Bremerella sp. P1: one gene and its partners. The protein of the gene in region 2 interacts with the protein of the main gene of each other region in a pairwise test. Links are inferred from orthologs where the notes say so. Each region holds a gene or a part of one and is shown on either strand. Other genes may lie near its edges.

What was found.
Region 1: the proteins of dnaE (region 2) and rplL interact in binary tests that used the Escherichia coli proteins (3 or more experiments, as listed by UniProt). The link is inferred for Bremerella sp. P1 from one-to-one orthologs.
Region 3: the proteins of dnaE (region 2) and dnaX interact in binary tests that used the Escherichia coli proteins (3 or more experiments, as listed by UniProt). The link is inferred for Bremerella sp. P1 from one-to-one orthologs.

The regions. Positions count from the first base shown.
Region 1 is NZ_CP118164.1:3,332,631-3,339,697, forward strand. The notes cover bases 4,144-7,067. They hold rplL (50S ribosomal protein L7/L12), read left to right. Parts: upstream 4,144-5,360; coding sequence 5,361-5,774; downstream 5,775-7,067. Other genes in these bases: rplA (50S ribosomal protein L1), read left to right, coding at 4,144-4,647; rplJ (50S ribosomal protein L10), read left to right, coding at 4,706-5,230; rpoB (DNA-directed RNA polymerase subunit beta), read left to right, coding at 6,133-7,067. Outside these bases: tuf (elongation factor Tu), read left to right, coding at 500-1,696; preprotein translocase subunit SecE, read left to right, coding at 1,938-2,405; transcription termination/antitermination protein NusG, read left to right, coding at 2,485-3,333; rplK (50S ribosomal protein L11), read left to right, coding at 3,495-3,920; more of rplA, read left to right, coding at 3,970-4,143. UniProt on the Escherichia coli protein: The binding site for several of the GTPase factors involved in protein synthesis (IF-2, EF-Tu, EF-G and RF3). Is thus essential for accurate translation.
Region 2 is NZ_CP118164.1:2,969,933-2,978,122, reverse strand. What follows is about bases 133-4,179. They hold dnaE (DNA polymerase III subunit alpha), read left to right. Parts: upstream 133-439; coding sequence 440-3,979; downstream 3,980-4,179. Other genes in these bases: PSR63_RS12435 (FHA domain-containing protein), read left to right, coding at 133-248. In the rest of the region: more of PSR63_RS12435, read left to right, coding at 1-132; PSR63_RS12425 (DUF1598 domain-containing protein), read left to right, coding at 4,254-5,642; PSR63_RS12420 (peptidylprolyl isomerase), read left to right, coding at 5,834-6,265; PSR63_RS12415 (glycerate kinase type-2 family protein), read right to left, coding at 6,355-7,746; PSR63_RS12410 (hypothetical protein), read right to left, coding at 7,878-8,190. UniProt on the Escherichia coli protein: DNA polymerase III is a complex, multichain enzyme responsible for most of the replicative synthesis in bacteria. This DNA polymerase also exhibits 3' to 5' exonuclease activity. The alpha chain is the DNA polymerase catalytic subunit.
Region 3 is NZ_CP118164.1:6,741,755-6,748,857, reverse strand. The notes cover bases 2,438-5,397. They hold dnaX (DNA polymerase III subunit gamma/tau), read right to left. Parts: upstream 4,824-5,397; coding sequence 3,051-4,823; downstream 2,438-3,050. Other genes in these bases: PSR63_RS27300 (YbaB/EbfC family nucleoid-associated protein), read right to left, coding at 2,520-2,867; recR (recombination mediator RecR), read right to left, coding at 2,438-2,463. In the rest of the region: PSR63_RS27315 (hypothetical protein), read left to right, coding at 1-157; rpoN (RNA polymerase factor sigma-54), read right to left, coding at 272-1,750; more of recR, read right to left, coding at 1,864-2,437; PSR63_RS27285 (hypothetical protein), read right to left, coding at 5,465-5,932; PSR63_RS27280 (hypothetical protein), read right to left, coding at 6,136-6,903. UniProt on the Escherichia coli protein: Part of the beta sliding clamp loading complex, which hydrolyzes ATP to load the beta clamp onto primed DNA to form the DNA replication pre-initiation complex.

The DNA of each region.
Region 1 (7,067 bases), 360 kb from region 2 along the record:
GGGGACAGACTGTAAATCTGTTGGCATTGCCTTCACAGGTTCGAATCCTGTACCCCCCACTGAATAGTTCCTGGGCTTTATTGGAAGAAAAGACAGCAAGGCCTGGGTAGGTTGCGGGTGTAGCTCAATGGTAGAGCAACAGCCTTCCAAGCTGAAGACGAGGGTTCGATTCCCTTCACCCGCTTCGCAGCACGCCTCTTTACCGGGCATGTTGTGAGCTTGCCGATGCGGCCCCGCAGGTCGATAAGGCTTCGTTGTCGAGAATCGGGTTGTCCGTTTGGGCGGCTCGGAAGCGAGTAGCCGGGTAAAGGTGGCGGAAGCAAAGCCCCAAACAAGCTTCCCATTTTTCGGCTGCTGTAGCTCAGTGGTAGAGCACTTCCTTGGTAAGGAAGAGGTCATGGGTTCAAGTCCCATCAGCAGCTCTTCACGGCACCTTGATTTTCGTATTTAGACAAATCCCAAATTTCACGGTTTAGCTGGGGTAAGAAAGACAAAGAAAATGGCCAAGGACGTATTTGAACGATCTAAACCTCACGTCAATGTTGGCACCATCGGTCACATCGACCACGGTAAAACGACCACCACTGGCGCTATCCTGGCAGTTCAGGCTGCTAAGGGTCTGGCCAAGATGAAGGCCTACTCGGAAATCGCCAAGGGCGGTACCGTTCGTGACGAAACGAAGACGGTTACCATCGCTGTGGCTCACGTCGAGTACGAATCGCCGACTCGTCACTATGCTCACATCGACTGCCCCGGCCACGCCGACTTTGTGAAGAACATGATCACCGGTGCTGCCCAAATGGACGGTGCGATCCTGGTGGTTTCCGCTGCTGACGGTCCAATGCCGCAGACGAAGGAACACGTTCTCCTCGCTCGCCAGGTTGGTGTACCTTGCATCGTGGTTTACTTGAACAAGTGTGACCTGGTCGACGACGAAGAGTTGTTGGATCTGGTTGAACTGGAAGTTCGTGAACTGCTGAACAAGAACGACTTCCCAGGCGACGACTGCCCGGTTGTTCGTGGTAACTCGCTGGCTGCCTATAACAAGCCAGACGATCCGGAAGCTTCCGCTTGCATCACCGAATTGGTTGAAGCACTGGATAGCTACATTCCAGAACCAGAACGCGAAACCGACAAGCCGTTCCTGATGGCAATCGAAGACGTCTTCTCCATTGAAGGTCGTGGTACGGTTGCTACCGGTCGTATCGAACGCGGTGTTGTGAAGGTTGGTGAAGAAGTCGAAATCCTCGGTCTGACCGAGAAGCCGACCAAGACCACCGTCACCGGTGTCGAAATGTTCAACAAGATCCTGCAAGAAGGTCACGCTGGCGATAACGTCGGTTGCCTTCTGCGTGGTGTCAAGCGTGAAGACATCTCGCGTGGTCAGGTTCTCGCTAAACCAGGTTCGGTTAACCCGCACACCAAGTTCGAGGCAGAAATCTACTGCTTGAGCAAGGAAGAAGGTGGTCGTCACACGCCATTCTTCAGCGGTTACCGCCCACAGTTCTACTTCCGTACGACCGACGTCACCGGTACTGCAAACCTGCAAGGTGCCGAAATGTGCATGCCAGGCGACAACGTGAAGATCGAAGTCGAACTGCACAAGCCGATCGCTATGTTTGAAGGTGTTCGCTTCGCTATCCGCGAAGGTGGTAAGACCGTCGGTTCCGGCGTTGTTACCAAGATCACCGAGTAAGACTTGTTTAGAATTCAGCTCGCCGAACCAGGCATTGGCTTTGGTTCGGCGATGCTACAGGGGCGTAGCTCAATTGGCAGAGCGCTGGATTCCAAATCCAGATGTTGAGAGTTCGAGTCCCTCCGCCCCTGCTAATTCGTTGGTGTTACCGAACTTGTTGAGCGCGTCGCACCGGTAGAGACATCCTGGAAACACCCCAGCGTCGCCGCCGCGGCAAGAACGCCAAAGACTGAGAGTGACCATGGCCAAGGAGAAGACCGTCGGTTCCGCTTCCCTTCTCAATGAGATGGTGCAGTGGAAAGGTTATAAGCCGACACAGGGTAGGGTTGCCCGCCAGGCAACGCTGATTTCGATTTGGGTGTTGATTGCGATCGCTGCTTACCAGCTGTATCAACAGTTGGAAGCTTACGCATCCATGGCCCAGTACAAGTTGCATTACGTGCTTCCGGTTGCCCTGGTTGTTGTTGGTTTTTGGGTCGCTTACCGACTGATTAACTGGCCTACGTTCGCGGACTTTTTGATCGCGGTCGAGGCAGAAATGAATAAGGTGACTTGGCCTTCCAAGGCCGAGTTGTGGCGAAGTGTCATCGTGGTGATCGCGTTGATCTTCATCCTGGCCTTGTTGTTGTTTGCGTTTGACTTGTTGTGGATCACCTTGTTCAAGACGATTGGACTGATCCCGCCTGATCCGCAGACGCCCGCCACTTAGGCGGCAGCAAGCGGCCCTGGATTCCAGATTGCACTTTGCTTAGATGGTCCGGTTTCGATAGCCGGTTAAGGTTAGTTTCGTGGCAAGTTCTCCTGACAATTCGTTCGATCCTCAGAAAGATCCCGAGACGGATATTCCTGCGGATGCAGCAGCTCCCTCGGAAGAAGCAGCGACACCTGAAGCTGCCTCGGAAGAGCCTGCGTCGACCGAGTCGGAAGACGTTGGTGCTGCCGAAGGCGCTGATGCTGGTCAGGAAGTCGTGGAAGAAGCGGCGGCCGAAGAACCAGCCGAGCCAGCGCCAGCGCCTGCTCCTGCAGCTGCCGGCAAGAAGCGTGGCCCCATCGAAGAGATCATTGAAGATGAAGAAGACGCTGCCACGGATGCAGCGAATAAGGAGTGGTACATCCTCAAGGTTCAGAGTAATCGCGAAAAGTCGATTTCCAACAACCTGGTTCGCCGGGTCAAAATGGCCGGTCTTGAGGATTACTTCGGCGAGATTCTTGTTCCCACCGAGGACCTGGTGGAATACAAGAACGGCAAGAAAAAAGTCACCAAGCAGAAGCTCTACCCAGGCTACATCGTCGTGCACATGGCAATCAACGACGAAACATGGTTCCTGGTTCGTGAGACCGGCGGCATTGGTGACTTCACGGGCGCCGCTGGCAAGCCAGTGCCCATGTTGCCGCACGAAGTGGATCGCATCGTCAAGAAGACGCGCAAGCCTGAAGAGGGTGAGCAAGAAGAAGTCAAGACGAACATTCGCTTCAAGATTGGCGACCATGTTCGCATCACCGAAGGCACCTTCGAGAACTTCGAGGGGGATGTCGAGGTGATCGACAACACCAATGGCCGCGTGACGGTCATGATTAATATTTTCGGCCGCACAACACCGGTGGAGATGGAACACTGGCAAATGGAGCCAGTTTAGTCCATTTCAGGCGTTGGACCGGTGGTCGATTCTTCTTATTCCCCCTTTGCCGGCGGACAGAGAGAACGAGCCTCGGGGCCTTAGTTTAATAAGCACACGGTTTACAAGCATACGGTTGCGGAAGCCCCATCACGGCACACCGCGGCACGGGAAACAGCAAAATGGCACGGGAACAAGTAGGTCAAGCGAAGTTTCAAGTCCCTGGTGGTCAAGCCACACCGGCTCCTCCGGTTGGTACCTCGTTGGGACGTTTCGGTGTGAACCTCGGTCAGTTCGTTCAGCAGTTCAACGACAAGACCCGAGAATTCAACGGCATGCCGATCCCCGTCGTCGTGACCGTCTACAACGACCGTACCTTTGAATTCATCTGCAAGAGCCCACCAGCGGCTGCTTTGTTGAAGAAGGCTGCAGGCCTAGCCAAGGGTAGCGGCACTCCGAACACCAAGAAGGTCGGCAAGGTCAGCAAGGACCAGATCGACGACATTTGCAATCAGAAGATGGCGGACCTCAACGCCCGCGACTTGGAACATGCTCGCCGAATGATCGAAGGAACGGCTCGGAGCATGGGCCTGGAAGTCACGGAATAGTCCCTGCCCCTAACGCGAACAACATCTCCCTACATACTGGCGATTGACGATGGCTAAACAATCCAAACGATATCGAGCCCTGGCAGAAAAGGTGCCAGCGGAAGCGCTGAACCTGAAAGATGCGATCGTTCTGCTGAAGTCGTTCGATACGACCAAGTTCGATCAAACTGTTGAAATTGCGATGCGATTGGGTATCGATCCGAAGCAAGCGGACCAGTTGGTTCGTGGTGCTCTGGTTCTGCCTCACGGTATCGGCAAGGTTCAACGAGTTATCGTTTTCGCCAAGGGCGACAACGCAACCGCTGCCCAGGAAGCTGGTGCTGATGAAGTGGGTGCGGAAGACCTGGCTAAGAAGATCAAAGATGGTTGGCTCGACTTCGATGTCTGTATCGCCAGCCCAGACATGATGGGCCTGGTCGGTCCTTTGGGTCGTGTCCTCGGTCCGCGTGGTTTGATGCCATCGCCGCGTGCCGGTACCGTGACCCCCGACGTTGCCAAGGTGGTTAAGGAATATAAGGCCGGAAAGGTCGAATTCCGTAATGATCCAACTGGAATTGTTCACGCAGTGGTTGGTCGACTCGGTTTCGAAGCCGACAAGCTGCAGGACAACATCCAGGCCTTTATCGATCATATCAATGGCCTCAAGCCCCAAGCGGCGAAGGGCACTTATGTTCGTAGCGTCAATTTGAGTGCAACGATGAGCCCTGGCGTTCTAGTTGCCCTCTAAATTGTTCCTCGCAAGTTCAAGCGTTACGCGATAACCCATACGTACAAAGCCCTGAGCCATGAGTAAGTATTTAAAGAAACTGGTGATCACCGACCTGTCCAAGAAATTGGATGGCGTGAACGACCTTCTGGTGGTCGACGTTGTGGGGATGAATGCGGAAAAGACCCATCTGGTCCGCAAGCAACTCCGTGAAAAGGGCCTGAGCCTGATGGTTGTCCGCCGAACGTTGGCAGCCAAGGCATGTGAAGGTACCTCGCTCGCACCTGCCTTTGATAGCATGGAAGGCAGCACTGCCCTGGTTTGGGGTGGCGAAGATTTCGTCGACTTGGCCAAGGAAGTTGTCAAGCTGAACGAAGACGATACGTTTCCGGGATTCACCGCTAAAGGCGGTGTCATGGATGGCGAATCCCTGAACCCCGATTCGGTCAAGGCAATCAGTAAATGGCCCAACCGAGCTGAACAGCTCTCGCTTCTGGTGGGTCAGATCCTGGGACCTGGCCGTACCCTGGCAGCCCAAATCAAGGGGCCAGGTGCCAAGTTGGCCTCGCAGGTCAAGCAAGTTGGCGAAAAGCAAGAAGGCTAATAGCCTTCTCTCGGCAAACGTCCTGGCGGCATTTGCCGAAAGAACGTTTCCATAAACCAAAACATCCGTATTCCCTGGCGCAGGCGGGCCCGTTCCCCTGCAAATAAGTGTTGAAAGGATAAGATCCGAAATGTCCGAAGAAGCAACTGCAACCGTCGAAGTGTCCGAAGAAATCAAGGGTTTGGGCGATCAAATCGCTGGCCTGACCCTGAAGCAAGCCGTTGAGCTGGGCGATTACCTGAAAGACGCTCACGGCATCGAAGCCGCCGCTGGCGGTGGTGTCATGGTGGCCGCAGGTGGCGGTGGTGGCGGTGAAGAAGCTGCTGCCGAAAAGACCGAATTCGACGTCATCATGACCGACTTCGGTGCTCAGAAGATCGGCGTCATCAAGGTCGTCCGTGCGATCACTGGTCTGGGCTTGAAGGAAGCCAAGGACATGGTCGAAACCAAGGACGCCAAGATCAAAGAAGGCGTTTCCAAGGAAGACGCCGAGAAGGCGAAGGAAGAACTGGAAGCCGCTGGTGCCGTTGTCGAAATCAAGTAAGACTGCGGTTATTGGCTGATTTCCTGTTTTCACTCAGACGTTGCCTCCCCTATACTAAAGAGGCAACGTCGCGAGGTGTGATTTTGAAGTCTTCCGGATCTTCTTTTTCTTTTGACAGCATGGATGGGAATCAGGTAAGAGCGCGCGCCTGCACAGGCAGGCGTGCTAGCTTGCGTGGCGCCAGCTGCGCGCTTTCGCCAGTCCGCTTGAATCTGAACCTCTACTGTCCGCCCGTATCACTCATGCTTTCACGCACTCTATTTCGGACTGTTGGCTAGAACCCTGCATAACGTCCGTATTGGATTTGCTACGAAAGTATGTTGTTTTTTGATTTGCCGCCCAAGGAGTCGCGTCGCCTATGGCTACCTCGTCGCAACGACGGCTGGAACCTACTGAAGTTCGTCGGTTTGGAAGTCAATCGATTTACATGGCTCCCCCGGATCTGACGAAGATTCAGACCCTGAGCTATCAAAACTTTCTGCAGGCGGATGTCGAAGCAGAAGAGCGAGATCAAGAGTTGGGCATCGAAAGTGTCCTGCGCGAGATCTTTCCGATCCAAAGCTACGACGGACAGAATCAGCTCGATTACGTCCGTTACGAATTGGGCAAGCCGCGCTACACGCCAGAGGAATGTAAGCAGCTGCGGTTGACCTATGGTCGCCCCTTCCGAATCTGGCTTCGCTTGAACAAAGAGGAGCCAATCGAGGAAGAAGTGTACCTGGGCGATCTGCCCGTCATGCTGGGTGGTGGTGAGTTCATCATCAACGGTGCCGAACGCGTCGTGGTGAGCCAGCTGCACCGCAGCCCTGGTGTCGACTTCGTGTTGGAGCAAGATACGACCTCCGACAAGAAGCTCCCTAGCTGCCGCGTGATTCCGGAGCGTGGAAGCTGGATCGAAGTCAACGTCTCGAAGAAGGACTCGCTGACGGTCCGCATCGACCAGAGCGGTAAGTTCGCGGCTACCACGCTGCTGCGTGCGATGTCGCCTGAATTCAGCAGCGACGCCGATGTAATCCGCGCGTTCTACGAATCGAGCGTCGAAGCCGTCAAAGATGGCCGTAGCGTCTCGAAGATCGAAAACAAGATTGCCGTCGACGATATCATCTATCCCAGCGGAAACGACCGGGCTGGTGAAATCATCCTCGAAGCAGGTCAGAAGATCAGCCGCAACATCGCTGAATTGATCTGCTCGTCCGGCATCGACAAGGTCGAGGTGATGGAACCTCCCAAGACGCAGTTGATTTTCAACGCGTTGGGCGAGGACAACACCTCGAGTCATGAAGAAGCCTTGTT
Region 2 (8,190 bases):
ATGACCTGCAGGCCGCCATCTATTCCCTGCAGCCTCCTGAGCTGCCTGAACGCCTCAGTCCTGCCCAGGCCGCACAGCTTGCCGAGCTGATGGACTACGTTCACATTCGCATCCGGCACTTGCTGGTAAGCGTGGAAGTCAACGAACGGACCGAAAACGTCGTGCTCGAAATGCGTGAGTGGCAGAACCTCCTGGATCTGCAATCACGACTGGCGATGCTGCTTCGCAGTATCGGTGAACCGGAGTAGACATGAACTTCGAAGTTCATCCATTTGAGCTGTGGCCATAGTACGAAACGACAGCCCTATTACGAGTTACGCGAATAGGGGCCAGTTTCGGTTTTCAATCCTCATCAACCTGATAGAATCAGTGGGTTGATGAGTCTTCTCGCTGCGTCCTTCTAACACAGTCGCAGCCCAGTCCACGGAGCGGAGCCCGAATGAGCCAGTCGTTCGTCCATTTGCATTGCCATTCGCACTACAGTCTTTTGGACGGAGCGGGTCCGATTCCCAAGCTCGTGACGCGTGCCAAAGAACACGGCATGAACGCGCTGGCTTTGACCGATCACGGTAACCTGCACGGGGCGCTGCAGTTCTACAACACGTGCAAAGCCAACGAGATCAATCCGATCATTGGCTACGAGGCCTACATCGCCCCAGGCAGCCGTCTGGAAAAATCGGGCGGTATGCGCGGCTCGAACTATCACCTGACGCTGCTGGCCAAAAACAAGACGGGCTTCAAGAACCTGGTGAAGCTGGCATCGGCCGCCTACCTGGAAGGCTTCTACTTCAAACCGCGTATCGATAAAGAACTGTTAGAGAAATTCCACGAAGGGATCATCTGCCTGAGTGGTTGCGTGAGCAGCGAGTTCTCGAAGATTGTCATGAACGGGACCAATACGGCCGAGGTCGTCAAGGAAGCCGAGGAGACGGCTGGCTGGTTCCATAATCTGTTCGGCGATCGCTACTTCATTGAGATCATGAACAATGGTCTCGACATTCAGAAGATGCAGCTCGATGGCGCGGTCGACATCGCCAAGAAGATCGGCCTTCCCCTCGTCGCGACCAGCGACACGCACTATGTCGATCAAAGTGATGCAGAAGCCCAGGACATCTTGCTCTGCGTGAACACCGGCAAGTTCCGCACGGATGCCTCGCGGATGAAGATGGAGAACGATCAGTTCTATCTTCGTAGTCCGGACGACATGTACGCCAGCTTCCCTGGGCTGGAAGATGCCTGTTCGCGTAGCCAGGAAATCGCCGACACCGTCGATATCGACCTGGAACTGGGCAAGCGTCACTTCCCATCGTTCAAGATTCCCGATGGCAAGACGGCCGACGATTACCTCCGCGAGCTCTGCATTCAGGGTCTCAAAGAACGGTACGAAGGCAACGAGGAAATGGCGCCCGGCGGAGAATTGAGCGAAGTCGTGATGACTCGCCTAGACCGCGAACTGGGCGTGATCAGCCGGCTCGGCTTTCCGAACTACTTCTTGATCGTGTGGGACTTTGTTGTCGAGGCCCGCAAGCAAAACATTCCGGCCACGGCTCGTGGTAGCGGTGTGGGCGCGATTGTGTGCTATGCCCTGTACATGAGCCACGTCTGTCCGATCAAGTACGACTTGCTGTTCGAACGATTCCTGGATGAAAACCGTTTGGAAGCCCCTGATATCGATATCGACTTCGATAAAGAACGTCGGGGAATGGTCATCAAGTATGTGAAGGACAAGTACGGCGAGGCGAATGTTGCCCAGATTGGCACGTTCGGTACGCTTGCCGCCCGGGCAGCAATCAAGGACGTTGGCCGTGCGATGGGTCTGCCACTGGATATGGTCAATGAAGTGACCGGCATGGTACCTGATCAATTAGGTATCAAGCTCAAGGATGCGCTCGCCCAAAGCGCGGACATGCAGTCCGCCTACAACGCAAACCCCGACATCAAAGAGCTGCTCGATCTGGCGATGAAGATCGAAGGGCTGGCACGAAACGTCGGTACGCACGCGGCCGCCGTGGTGATCGCCGACGAGCCGTTGGAGGAATACGTTCCCCTTTGCCGCGTTTCCGGCAAGGACGACATCATCACCCAGTGGTCGATGAATGACGTTGAAGCGGCCGGTCTTCTGAAGATGGACTTCCTTGGTCTGCGCAACTTGACGATCCTGCGAAACGCGATCGATCTGATCAAGAAGGTTCGTGGCGAAGACCTCGATATCCTGCGGCTTCCGCTCGACGACAAGGACACCTTCGACCTTTTGCGGCGCGGCGAAACGAAGGGTGTGTTCCAGCTGGAAAGTGGTGGTATTCGCGATCTATTAAAGCGAATGAAGCCGGACAGCTTCCTCGATATTATCGCGACGAATGCACTCTACCGTCCTGGTCCACTCGAAGGCGGGATGGTCGATGACTATATCGAGGTGAAGCACGGTCGGAAGGAAGCGGCCTACAAGCACCAAGTGCTGAAAGACGTGCTGGAAGAGACCAACGGTGTGATGGTCTACCAGGAACAGGTGATGCGGATCCTGAACCGCCTGGGCGGTATTCCGCTGGCCAAAGCGTACACATGTATTAAGGCGATCAGTAAAAAGAAAGAATCGATCATCCAGGCCAACCGCGAACAGTTCCTGGAAGGTGCTCAAGAGAAAGGCCTCACCAAGCAAGAAGCCCAGGACTTCTGGGACATGATCGTCAAGTTCGCCGGGTACGGCTTCAATAAGAGCCACTCGACCGCCTACGCGCTGGTTGCCTATCAAACGGCCTATCTCAAATCGCACTACCCGATCGAGTTCATGGCCGCGCTTCTTTCCGGTGACATCAGTGGTCGTAACTTCAAGACGAAGGATGCCCTGGTCGAGCACATGGAAGACGCCGAGCGGATGAACATCGAAGTTGCTCCGCCAGACGTCAACAACTCGGACGAAGAGTTCACGGTGAAGGATGGCAAGATCGTTTTCGCTTTGAGCGCGATCAAAGGTTGCGGTGGTGGCGCGGCCGAAGCGATCGTCGCGGCTCGCGAAAAGGACGGGCCTTTCACCGACATCTTCGATTTCTGCGAACGGGTCGATCCCTCGCAGTGCAGCAAAGGTGCCATCGAAACCTTGATCAAGGCTGGCGCGTTCGATCGCCTCGGCGGGCATCGGGCTCAGTATGTTACGGCATTGGACAAGGCCATCCAGTCGGGTGCCTCGGCAATCGCCGACAAGAAGGCAGGCCAGAAGAACCTCTTCGCCGCCGTCGAAGATCCTGCAGAAGACGCGAAAGCGGTGGTGCTTCCCGACGTACAACCTTGGCCGGACAAAGAAACACTCGGCTACGAGAAAGAGTGCCTTGGGTTCTATTGGTCGAGCCATCCCCTAGCCGAGTACAAACGCAAGTTCGAGATGTGCTGCAGCCACAGTACCGCGAATCTGGCCGGCGTTAAAGACAAGACCGAAGTCACCATGGGCGGCATGGTCGCTTCGATCAAGCTCGCCCACACGCGGAAGGCCCGTGCTGGAAGCACGCATACCAAGTACGCCAACTTCGACCTGGAAGATGTCGATGGCGGCATCCGCTGTATCCTATGGCCGGAAGACTATGCCAAGGTCGGAGAGTCCCTCAGGCCAGACGGCGTTTACATCATCTCCGGGCGACTCGATCGACGAGGTGGCGACGACGAAGCTAACTTGATCGTCAACGAATTGATCCCCATCGAAGAAGTAGAAACGCGGTATGCACGCGGCGTGATGGTTCGAATCGACCAGCAAGTCCATGGTGAAGAGAAACTCCAAACGCTTGTTGAAATCGTGCGTGGTTACCCCGGCAACTGCGAACTGAAGCTTCTGCTGGTGCTCGAGGACGGTCGTCAGGTTGCCCTGAAAAGCCAAAAGGGGGTCGACCTTTCGCCGGAAATGCGGACGCGTGTCGATGAACTTCTCGGGGAAGGCAACTTCGAGCTTCTCCTGAGACGCCCTGCTTCTGGAGGGGTCCGCAATTCGGCATAGCGATTTGTAACTAGTTATAAGGCCAATACTTAGACCGATTGTTCCGGTTATTCGGGAAGCGATCGGCCACACAGCCAACGAATCGACCCTCTTTTCGCGAATTGCTTGCCTTTCCTATCCCCTCAAATTAAGATCACTGGTAACCCTTGCCTTATTGTTCAAGGGATTCAGGGACAGTACGCCTTCGGTATGCGATAATTACCAAGGGTATCCCAGGACTCTACGTCCACCATTCCTTCACCTTCTCGAGCTCAACTGTATCCAGGGATCTGCTATGGACTTGCGACTAACGAAGCTTTTGTCGTTGCTCTCGGTCGCCCTTTTGTTGTTAAGCAGTGGCACTGCCTACGCACAAAACGATGATGATGCCAACCCCATCGCGGCTGGTATCTATGTCGATGCTCAGGGTGTGCTGAAGATGCGTCGGGCCAGCGATCCGACCGGGATGCTGATGAAGCAACGGGTTCGCCAGGCGGCATCGGTGCTTCCGCCTGAGCTGAATCGCCCCAGCAAGCTCCGCAAGGTTTCGCTCAATCGCCTCGAAAAGGCGGTCGCGGAAGCCGCCGCCAAAGGTGGCGGTATTCCAGACGACATGAAGAACCTGGCCGGACTGAATGAAATCAAGTACGTCTTCTATTACCCCGAGACGAAAGACATTGTCATCGCCGGTACCGCGGAAGGCTATGTTCAGGATCTCAACGGAGTCAACGTTGGCACCTACAGCGGCAAGGCAACTCTGCAACTGGATGACCTGATTGTTGCTCTGCGTGCGTTTGGTCCTTTCAGCGACGGCCCGAACAACGTGGGTGTCTCGATCGATCCGACTCAGGAAGGCCTCAAAAACCTGAGCCAGGTGATTGCCTCGATTCCACAAACCAGTGTTCGCCCCGGCGATACTCGCAGCATTGTCACCGCGATGAAGAACGCTCTGGGCAATCAGATCGTTTCGGTTCGCGGCATCTCGCCGAACACCCACTTCGCTCGCGTGATGGTCGAAGCCGACTACCGCATGAAGCTGATCGGTATCGGTCTGGAACAACCACCAGTCAATATTCCTAGCTATGTCGAAAAAGCGCGTCCTGGCTCCATCGCTTCCAACGCAATGCAGCGTTGGTACTTCGTCCCGAACTACGACTGCGTCAAGGTTTCGGAAGATGGCCTGGCCATGGAACTACAGGGTGAAGGCGTGAAGCTGATCGGTGCCAGTGAAATGGTCACCATGCAAGGCGGTCGTCAACAGACCAACGCCGTCGATCGTGCCAGTTTCATGTTCACCACCACCTTCACCAAGAAGTATGGCGAACTGGCTGAACGAGAAGCTGTTTATGGTCAGCTTCGTGACCTGATCGACATGCTGATTGCCGCGGCCTACATTCAAGAACAAGACTACTACAACCAGAGTGGCTTCGACCTGGGCGTGTTCGCCGACGAAGATGCCTATCCGGTCGAAACGATGTCCGCTCCCGAGACCGTCGAAACGGCTGTGAACGCCATCTGGAAGGGTAATCGCCTGCTGACTCCGATCGGCGGTGGTGTTGAAATCAACGCCAAGCGAGCCCTCACCCCAGACAACGTTCAGAAGGACGAAGAAGGCGAATTGGCAGAAACCCAGAAGGGTATCTCGCTCCAGAACCTGGCCGCCGGACAATGGTGGTGGGACTAGTCTTCCCAGACCGATAACGAGATTCCAAAACGCCGGATCGCATGATCCGGCGTTTTTTGTTTCTTGAACGTTCACCAGGCCAAAACCCCATAATCTCCCGCGAACTGGCCCTGGTTATCGGTTCGGCATGATGTTTCTATAATGAACAACAATCATCACAACTCACCCCGAAAGCGAAAAAGGGAACCCCGATGAAAGTTGCCACCATCGAAACCAATAAGGGCACCATCAAGCTGGAACTGTTCGACGACAAGGTCCCCAAGACGGTCGGTAACTTCGAGAAGCTGGCCAGCGACGGCTTCTACGATGGCTTGAAGTTTCACCGCGTCATCCCGGACTTCATGGTCCAAACGGGCTGCCCTCAAGGCACCGGCACCGGCGGTCCTGGTTACAAGTTCGAGGATGAATTTCATCCCGACCTGAAGCACGACGGTCCTGGTATCCTGTCGATGGCCAACGCTGGTCCGAACACCAACGGTTCGCAATTCTTCATTACGCACGTCGAAACCCCATGGCTCGACGGCAAGCATGCCGTTTTTGGCAAAGTGCTTGAAGGTCAGGATGTCGTCGATTCGATCGAACAAGGCGACAAGATGGAAAAGGTCACCGTCAGCGAAGGCTAGTCCCACTGACGTTAGACGACAAGCGACGAAGCGGTCTTCCCATGCGAAGGCCGCTTTTTGCTTGCGCGATCGGATCGTTTACCCAGCGATTACTTCTCAGGCTGAGGCTGCACTCGATCGACAACGACGACGCGCACATCGCACACGTTGGTGTGGGTTGGACCCGTCATCACCAATCGGTTAAGAGGCGCGAAGAAATGATACGCGTCGTTCTTCGCAAGACATTCTTCTGGCTTCAGGCCGCTTAAGTTCATAGCCGAAATTGCTTCCGCATCCATCCAGGCCCCCGCGGCATCGGTTGGACCATCTTCACCATCGGTCCCACCGCTGAGTATTGCGATACCATTCAGCGCGTCATCCCCTTGCTGCTCGATGGCTTCCACAATCGCGGCCAACACCAGCTGTTGATTTCGCCCACCCTGACCTCGCTGGGAAGGGTCAACGAGCTTCACAACAGGCTCGCCCCCGGTAATCAAGCAATCGGGGCCTGCTTCGTTTTGCATCTTGATCGCCATGCGCATCAAGTGCTGCCCAACCTGCTCGGCTTCCCCTTCCATGTCGGTTGCGCAGTGCATCACGTGTGAGTATCCCCGCTTCTCGGCTTCGATGCCGGCGGCATCCACAGCCACGGCGTTGTTACCGATGATCCAGTTAGAAACGCTGCACGAGGTGCGCGAGTCATTCCTAGGATGACGCTTGGCTTTCTCTTCGAGGACACGAACGATATTGGCAAACTTCTCGATATGCGGAACGCCAAACTTCTTCAGGACGTCCAGCGCGTCAGCTGCCGTGGTCGAGTTGGGAACGGTCGGTCCCGATGCAATGACATCGAGAGGATCCCCGAGCACGTCCGAGATGATCAAACTGACCAAGTTGCCGGCCTTGCAACTCATGGCCAAACCATGTCCTTTGATCCGACTTAGCTGCTTACGAACAGTATTCAGCTGCTCGATGTTGGCGCCATTGCCGCTGAGAAACTTGGTGATCTCCTGCTTCTCACTCAGACTGATACCATCGATAGGTGAAGGAAGCAGGGCCGAACCGCCCCCTGAGATCAAGCAGATACAAAGATCGTGCACCGTCATCGACTCGCACATACGCAAGATCTGCCGCGAGATTTCGACGCCTTCGACCGTGGGCGAATTCTGCCCTGCCGGCCTACCTGCTTTCAGCTGAATACAGGAAAGTTCCTGCACGCAATCGGCCGGTACGCTGACGATGCCTTGGACATGCTTTTCCCGGAGCACTTTGTCCCCGAGTGCTTTCTGCAGACCGATCGCCATTCCAGCACCGGCTTTGCCCGCGCCGATCACAAAGATTCGTTTGATGGCGGAAAGATTGAACTCCGATTCCCCGACGAAGAGCGTATCCTCGACGACTTCGACGGCGTCGTAAACAAGATCATCGCTCTTGACCGCATCCACCCCTGCCTGCCAAATGGCTTGAACGTCTTCTGCGAGTTGCTTCGGGGAACGTTTCATGGTGCACCTCTTGCGATCCTTACTACGAAGCTGATCCTAGCTGGGACGGGAAGAACGAAACCTTCACCATTCCATCCGTTAATATGACAGACGGAAAGGAGCAGGCAAAGGAAGCAACGACCGCAACGCCGTTACGAGATCCGTACAATGTCGGTCCACTGCTGCTTCTGTTCCACCAATATTTGCCCCAAGGGATTGTCTTCATCGGCACAACACACCAAGCCAATGAGATATCCACTGCCTTGGTGATCGAACCGTCCAGCCACGGCTGTCCAAGGGCTCCCTTCGCCATGTTCTCCTGGCAAGTTGGCTTGAGCAAAAAAGCGTTGGCCGAATCCTCGTGTGCTCATTTGTCCGGGCCAGCGATACACATCGGGGCGATGCGCTCGGATCACGGCCATCATCTGGGGAAGAAAGTTCTCCATCAACGTCCGCAAGGTCTCT
Region 3 (7,103 bases), 3.8 Mb from region 2 along the record:
AGACTTGGCCACGGCACCGGATGACGTCCGCGCAGACAAGGTCGTGACGACGGGAACCATACAGGAAGCGATGGAAACCAGCCAGCGCGGTCCGCCCTGGAAATCTTGTCCTCTCTCCCCATCGGGGCGAGGGGACAAGAGTGCGGATGCGCGCTGATCATGTGTTGGGTGCCACGCCCAAGTCTGCTTGGGCGTGCGGTTGGCATGCGCGTTAGAGACGAAGCAAGGCAACGGCCCTCCGGCTGTGCGATGACAACCGGAGAGGATTGCTTTACTTCTTCGACCAGTCACGTCGTTGACGCGAGCTGGGGATGCCCATTTTCTTGCGGTACTTGGTGACCGTACGGCGGGCAACGTTGAGGCCGTCGTCTTTGAGCTTCTTGACCAGGTCGTCGTCCGACAGCGGTTTGGCTTTGTCTTCGTTGTCGATCACTTCCTGTAGACGCAGACGAATCTGATCCCAGGTAACTTCCTCGCCAGCTTCGTTCACCGTACCACCGGCGAAGAAGGCTTTGAGCGGGAAGATACCGCGCGGGGTCTGAATGTACTTGTCGTCGACAGCTCGGCTAACGGTCGTCACGTGCACGCCAACCTGGTCAGCGATCTGCTGCATCTTGAGCGGCGTGATGTGCTCGGGGCCGTTGTCGATGAAGTCCTTTTGATAGTCGACGATTGCCTGGGCAACGCGGCTGAGCGTGTTTTGACGCTGGATGATCGCGTCGATCAGCCACTGGGCGGCGTTCAGCTTTCGCTTGATGAACTCTTTCTCTTCCCGCGTCGCCGTGGGGCTGGAAAGACGTTCACGATAGTAGTTGCTGATCCGCAGCTGAGGAATGTCACGGTCTTCGGCCTGCACGACGTAGCGGCCATCCTCGTCGACGTCGAGCATCAGGTCAGGGATGACATTGGCGACATGCGAGTCGTTGTAGATCGAGCCTGGCTTCGGGTCTAAGCGGCGTAGTTCGCTCCAGGCAGCCTGAATGCGTTCGATCGAGAAGCCGGTTGCCTTTTGAATTTGTGGCAGACGATTGTCACGAAGGTCTTCCAGGTGGTTCATTATCAGCGTGCGAAGTTCGTCGTAGAACATCCGCGACGGATCGATTTGCAGGAGCAGGCATTCGCGCAGGTCACGCGCACCAACACCGGCTGGGTCGAGCGATTGAACGACGTGCAGGGCTTCCTGAGCGGTGTCCTTTAGTTCGTCGTCGGCATCGGCCGGGAGCAAGTCTTCGAGGCTCGTGGTTAGGTAACCGTTGCTATCGAGAGCCGAGATAATGCGTTCGGCCCATTCGCGAACCAGCGGTTCGATGGTGAGTTCGTACAGTTGATGATCGAGATGATCTTGCAGCGTTTCCGGTCGAGATTGAACGTTGGCCAACGCGTCCATGCGGCGCTCGGCGTCTTCTTCCATTTGGCCGGAAGAACGTTGCGGGCGTTCGTCGAAGGTGTCGGGATACTGCTGGTCCATTTCCAGAAGGCGTTCGAAGTCGTCGGCATTGTCCTTGCCGTCTTCGACGACGAATTCTTCTTCGGACTCGGAGCGTGAATCGTATTCGTCTTTGGAGGTATCTTCCGAATCGCTCGCTTCTTGTTCCTGAACTTCGAGCATCGGGTTTTCGTTCATTTCCTGCTCGATCTTCTCTTGCAGAGCAAGAACGGGCAGTTGCAGAATTTCCATGGATTGAATCATCCGTGGGGCCAGAACTTGCTTCTGGACCATCTTCTGCTCGAGACCGAAGGACATTCTCATGGGAATGATTCCGTAGCTGTTGGGAAGTGGGTGCTGAATGCGAAGACAGCGTCTTTAGCTTTCAGCGGGTATTGGATGGTCCCGGTTGCTAACTGGGGTCACCCAAAATGTGGTTAAAGTGATTGTCGGCCAGTCATGGCGTCGGCAAGCACTTCCTTGTTGGCGAATTCGAGAACACTACCGGCGGTAACGCCTCGTGCCAAACGGGTTAATTTGACCGGGAACTCGGCAAGCAAGCTGGAAATGTGCAGCGCGGTGCCGTCCCCTTCGGTCGTTGGATTGGTGGCCATGATCACTTCGCGAATCTCTCCTTGGGAAACTCGCGAGACCAGGGCATCAATGGTCAATTGGTCCGGGCCGATACCTTCCAGCGGAGCGATACGCCCCAAGAGGACATGGTAGAGGCCTGGGAAAACGCCAGACTGCTCGAGCGCGATCAAGTCGCGTGGCTGTTCGACCACGCACAAGATGGACGCATCGCGCTGGGGATCTTTGCAGATGGTGCAGAGGTCCCCTTCCGACAGGTTGAAGCATCGGCTGCAGTAGCGGACGTTTTCTTTGACGTCGCGGATGGCGTCTGCCAGTCCGAGAGCTTCTTCTTTGTTCACGCGAAGGAGGTGATAGGCAACGCGTTCGGCACTTTTTCGGCCGATGCCTGGCAGCTTCGATAGTTGGTCGATCAATCGAACCACCGATTCAGTCAGCTGCGCCATTCACCTCGCTCCTTCTTTGTGGGTTGTTATTTTGGCTTGCTTTCCGAAAGCAAACCTTATTGACCGAACTGGCTCAGGGCTTGATCCAAGCCTGGGACGTTCAGTCCGCTGGTAACCGATTGCATCATCTCTTGATGAAGCTCTTTGCCTTTGGCCTGGGCATCGTTGACGGCCTGAGGAATGAGTTCTTCGATCAAGTCCTTGTCGCCATCGGCGATCAATTTGGGATCGATGGTGATGCTGACCACCTGGCCGTGTCCGGTACAGATCGCTTCGACCATGCCAGCACCGGCAGTTCCCTTCACACGCTTGTTGCGAAGTTCTTCCTGCATGGCCTTCATGTCCTGACCCACTTGCTGGGCCTGCTGCATCATGCTGGCGATGTTGCCTAGGTTCTTGAACACGGACGTCTCCTTTTTCAGTGAAACAATGCGACATTTAAGTCTTGTTCGTTCTCAGCGATCGATGCTGGAGAACAAACTTTTCTATGCATGCCGGCGGCATGACTTCCGCGCAAAGTTTAGCTCAGCCAGAGGCCAAAACGTCCCTTACGTGCGAAAAGCGTGCCAAGTTCTGCAGAAAATGCCTTAGGATTCCGAATCGCGGACTCCGGTCACTTCCGCATCGAACAGATCCATCGCCTTTTGGACGAACGGTTCCTGTTCGGCAAGTAGTCGAGCTTTGAGACGACCCTCTTGAGCCGATCGCTCGGGAGACATGTGTTGATCGGGTTTGCGACCGGCATTGGGGTCATCCAATACCCGAAACTCGACCGTGTAACTGCCTCCACACATATCAAGAAACGCCTTTTCCAGCACTTCCTGACTTCTAGGCCGTCGTAAAGCTTCGACAGCCGAATTATACGTCGAGAAAAAATCAACGACTAGCCGATTTGGCCCAGAAATTGCTACCGCGTGTCCCTGACGAGCGTAATCACCGATAAGGCCCGGCAAATCTTCCACGATCTTTTTCCACACCGAGAACGCGTTTTTCTCGGTAATAACCAGTTTGGGGGCCTCGTTGGGCGCCTTTTCTACCGGTGGAGTGGGCGCAACTGGCGGCTCGGCGACCACGGCTGGTGCCGGTGGTTCCACCGGACGGATCGGAATCGTATCGGGCGTGGGCGTCGGTTCTACGGGGTGCTCAACCGTTTTTTTTTGAGGTGCCGCCGGCCGGGCAGCTGCCGGGGCCGATTTCGCCGGGAGGCCACCTTCTTTGAGCGTGGCAATCAGCGAGCCCAGGCTTTCCAGATCTTCCAGCTGGCAAATGCGAATCACAGCCGCTTCGGCCAGAACCTGACCGTACGTGCTGCGGTGCAAACGAACCAACGTCTCGTCCAGGCACTGTACGGCGGCCAGCAGCTTGGCCAAACCGGCCTGGCTGGCCATGGCCTTCGCCTCGTCGACCGCCCCAGGCGAAATCGATTGCAGCAAATCTGGCGAGCCGCCTGAGCCGAGCACCATCAGGTCGCGGAACAACCGCAGCAGTTGCTCGAGCAGTTGCCCAGGGTCGACCCCTTCGGTGAAGACCGCGTGCGTTGTTTGCAGCGCGCCGGCTGCGTCGGACGAAAGTACCTGGGCCGCCAGGTCCACAATCTGCTGATTGTCGGCGGTGCCCAACAGGCGATGGACCGATTCGACGGAGATCTGCGAATCGCCGAACGCCAGGATCTGTTCCAGCAGCGACTGGCTATCGCGCATCGAGCCGTTCGCTCGACGGGCAATCAGCTTGAGCGCTTCTTCATCGGCAGGCACCTTCTCGGTGTCGACGATATGACGCAGCCGCCCGACGATGTCTTCAGGCAGAATGCCGCCGAAATCGAATCGCTGGCACCGCGACAGGACCGTGATCGGAATGCGTTCCGGGTCGGTCGTGCAGAAGATGAACTTGGCGTGGTCCGGCGGTTCTTCCAAGGTCTTGAGCAGCGCGTTGAACGCTTCCTTGGTGAACATGTGGACTTCGTCGATGATGTAGATCTTGAAACGAGCACGGCTCGGGCGGACGTTGATGTTGGCCCGTAGCTGGCGAATCTCTTCAATCCCGCGATTCGATGCACCGTCGATTTCCAGCACGTCGACATCTTCGCCGGCGGTGACGCTTTCGCAGATCTCGCACTCGTTGCATGGCGTGGCGGTCGGACCCTTCACGCAGTTAAGCGCCTTGGCGAAGATTCGCGCCGAGGAAGTCTTGCCGACCCCGCGAGCCCCGGTGAATAGGTAAGCGTGCCCTACCCTGTTTCGCGAAATGGCATTGCCCAGCGCGGTCGCAACACGCTGCTGGCCGACCAATTCGCCGAACGATTGAGGCCGGTAACGCCTGGCAACGACCAGGTAGTCGGGAGAACTATTTTGCTCAGCCACGATCCCTCTCAACCGGCTAAGGACTTTTCGCGAGAATGCGAGCCGAAGAATCTCGGTCTCGTCAGATAAACGGCCGCCCACATTTGGGCAACGATGCAGTTTGACGCACAACCGTTCTCAAATCAACCGTCCCAAGGGCCTGGGTTGAGTGGGCCAATGCTCTCTCGGCGTGTGCCACTGGCCTCTGGCCAGTGCGAATCAGGTACCCGGTTGCCACGCAGCTCAGGCACAAAAAGACACTGGCAGGATGCCAGTGGCACACAGAAACGAACAAAAAAAGACTGCCCTGGAGGAACCCCCGCACAAGAGTCGCAAAGTTTTGGCTGCTCCAGTTAAGGCCTGACCAGATAACCAAACTTCCCATCGCGGGGATTGCTCGAAAGCAGTCTTTTGAGTTGTTCGTTCTTTCCCCAACTATCTTGGAGTGACCCTCGCACAAGAGTCCTCCGGGTTTGGCTGCTCCAGTTAAGGCCTGACCAGGTTGCCGGATTTCCCCTTGCGAGGGTCGCTCTAAGACAGTCAGTGGAAACAGGTTATGCTACCGGCAAGGCGTACTCTTGTCAAAGGGGGTGTTGGGTGTGCCCCGAAACGGTTGCGTGCCAAATTTTTAGAGGGGACACTGTTTCGGGGGGGCGATGCGTTTAGATACTAGCGGAGGCGGCTGCGATGACCCACAGGTGCGCAAGAGCGACGCTTTCGATCCATATGATGAATCCCAGCAAAGTGAACCAGCCGAGCCTGCTAAGAAAGCCAGCCACGATGACGAGCGCGAACAACATCACAGCCGGTGCCAATAGCACTGCCGAAACCAAATACGGTTCGCCGAAGACGGCAAACCTGTCCACCATCAGCGTCGCAATGAACAAGACGACGTTAGCGGGGGCATAGATCAGCGCAGCCGAAAGCACCACGGTGGGCCAAAGATACCCAAAACGGCCGTGGGCCAGATCGACGACCATCATTGTTAATCCGGCGACCGCGAGAAGCCCGCAGCCGAGCGCGAAGATGCCCGCCCAGTCAGTCACGACATCAAGCAACTTGCCATGGTGATGCACCACTACCATAGCCATCAGCACGTACAAGGCGACACCGAGCGACAATAGCAGCATTGAACGGATGCTGAATTGAGGTCTTTCGTGTCTGTTTTCCGAAGAGAACTCGTTCACGTACATCTGCCCCGGGGAGTGAACTTCAGGTTGATTCGTGTAAGCAGCCGAATGATCAAACGGCATAACGACCAGGGTAGCCCGGTTGTTACCAGCGACGTAGATCTCAGATGCAGCCGGACCAGCGACTCCGGTGCATAGATTTGTTATCCGCCACTACCATGAGAGGAATGAGCCGTTTCTTTCGGCAGCAAAATGAACCTGCCATTGATTGACTCGTTCAGGCTGTCATCAGCATCCGGATTGCATATCGTCCAGTATTCACACGAGTAATCCGGTTTTGTTTTCCCTTCGTACGCTCCCCAATTGTTTGACCAATAGCCCATCAGCACACCAAATTCATGGCCGTTGTGGAGCATGAGTTCGTCCACTGCCTCGGCAAATCCATTGGTGTCCATCAACCCAGTGATGCCATATGCGTTTGGCTTGGTCTTGTCGCAACTTTGGTCGTAGCCGCTCATGCAGGCAAAGGTCCACTGTGACCGCGTCGGCAAACGGTAGTCATACTGAGCGTCGAACTTCGACAACGCCTGAGCGTACTGGTACCACTCACGCCATTCGGACGGATGCCCACCATTGTAATGCCAGTTGATCGTTTCGTACGTTCCATCACCGAACGCCGCTTCACGAAACGCGGAATGTTGCTCCTCCGACAATCTCGATTCCTGCAGGTAATAAGATTTTCTGGGAAACGATTGTTGGTGGTCAACACGCGAGGTGTCGATGGTGACAAGGCGGAACGTCATCCCGAACTGGTTCGTGATTTGAGGTGGAAGTGACTCGGGGTTCACACCAGTTTCCAACCGAGTCAAGTTTTGTTTAGGCCGCACCCCAGTGTTGTCTTCGGTTTTCGGCGAACGCGTGCAACCGACGGCAACGAGAACGCAAATTGCAGCGACTCGAATAGCATTCATGGGATTCAGAAGCTCTTAAAGTTTAACGGTACGGTTAAGCGGGGCCGCGCGAACGACTCACCACTTCAAAACGTCAACTCGCGGCCTCCATTGCAACCGGTTGTTACCTGCCGTTTTGAGCAGATCGGTTGCCGGCAGGGGACAATCCCCAAGCCTGCAGTGAGTCATTGTTGAAATCTACACGGTTGCCAAAATAGCAG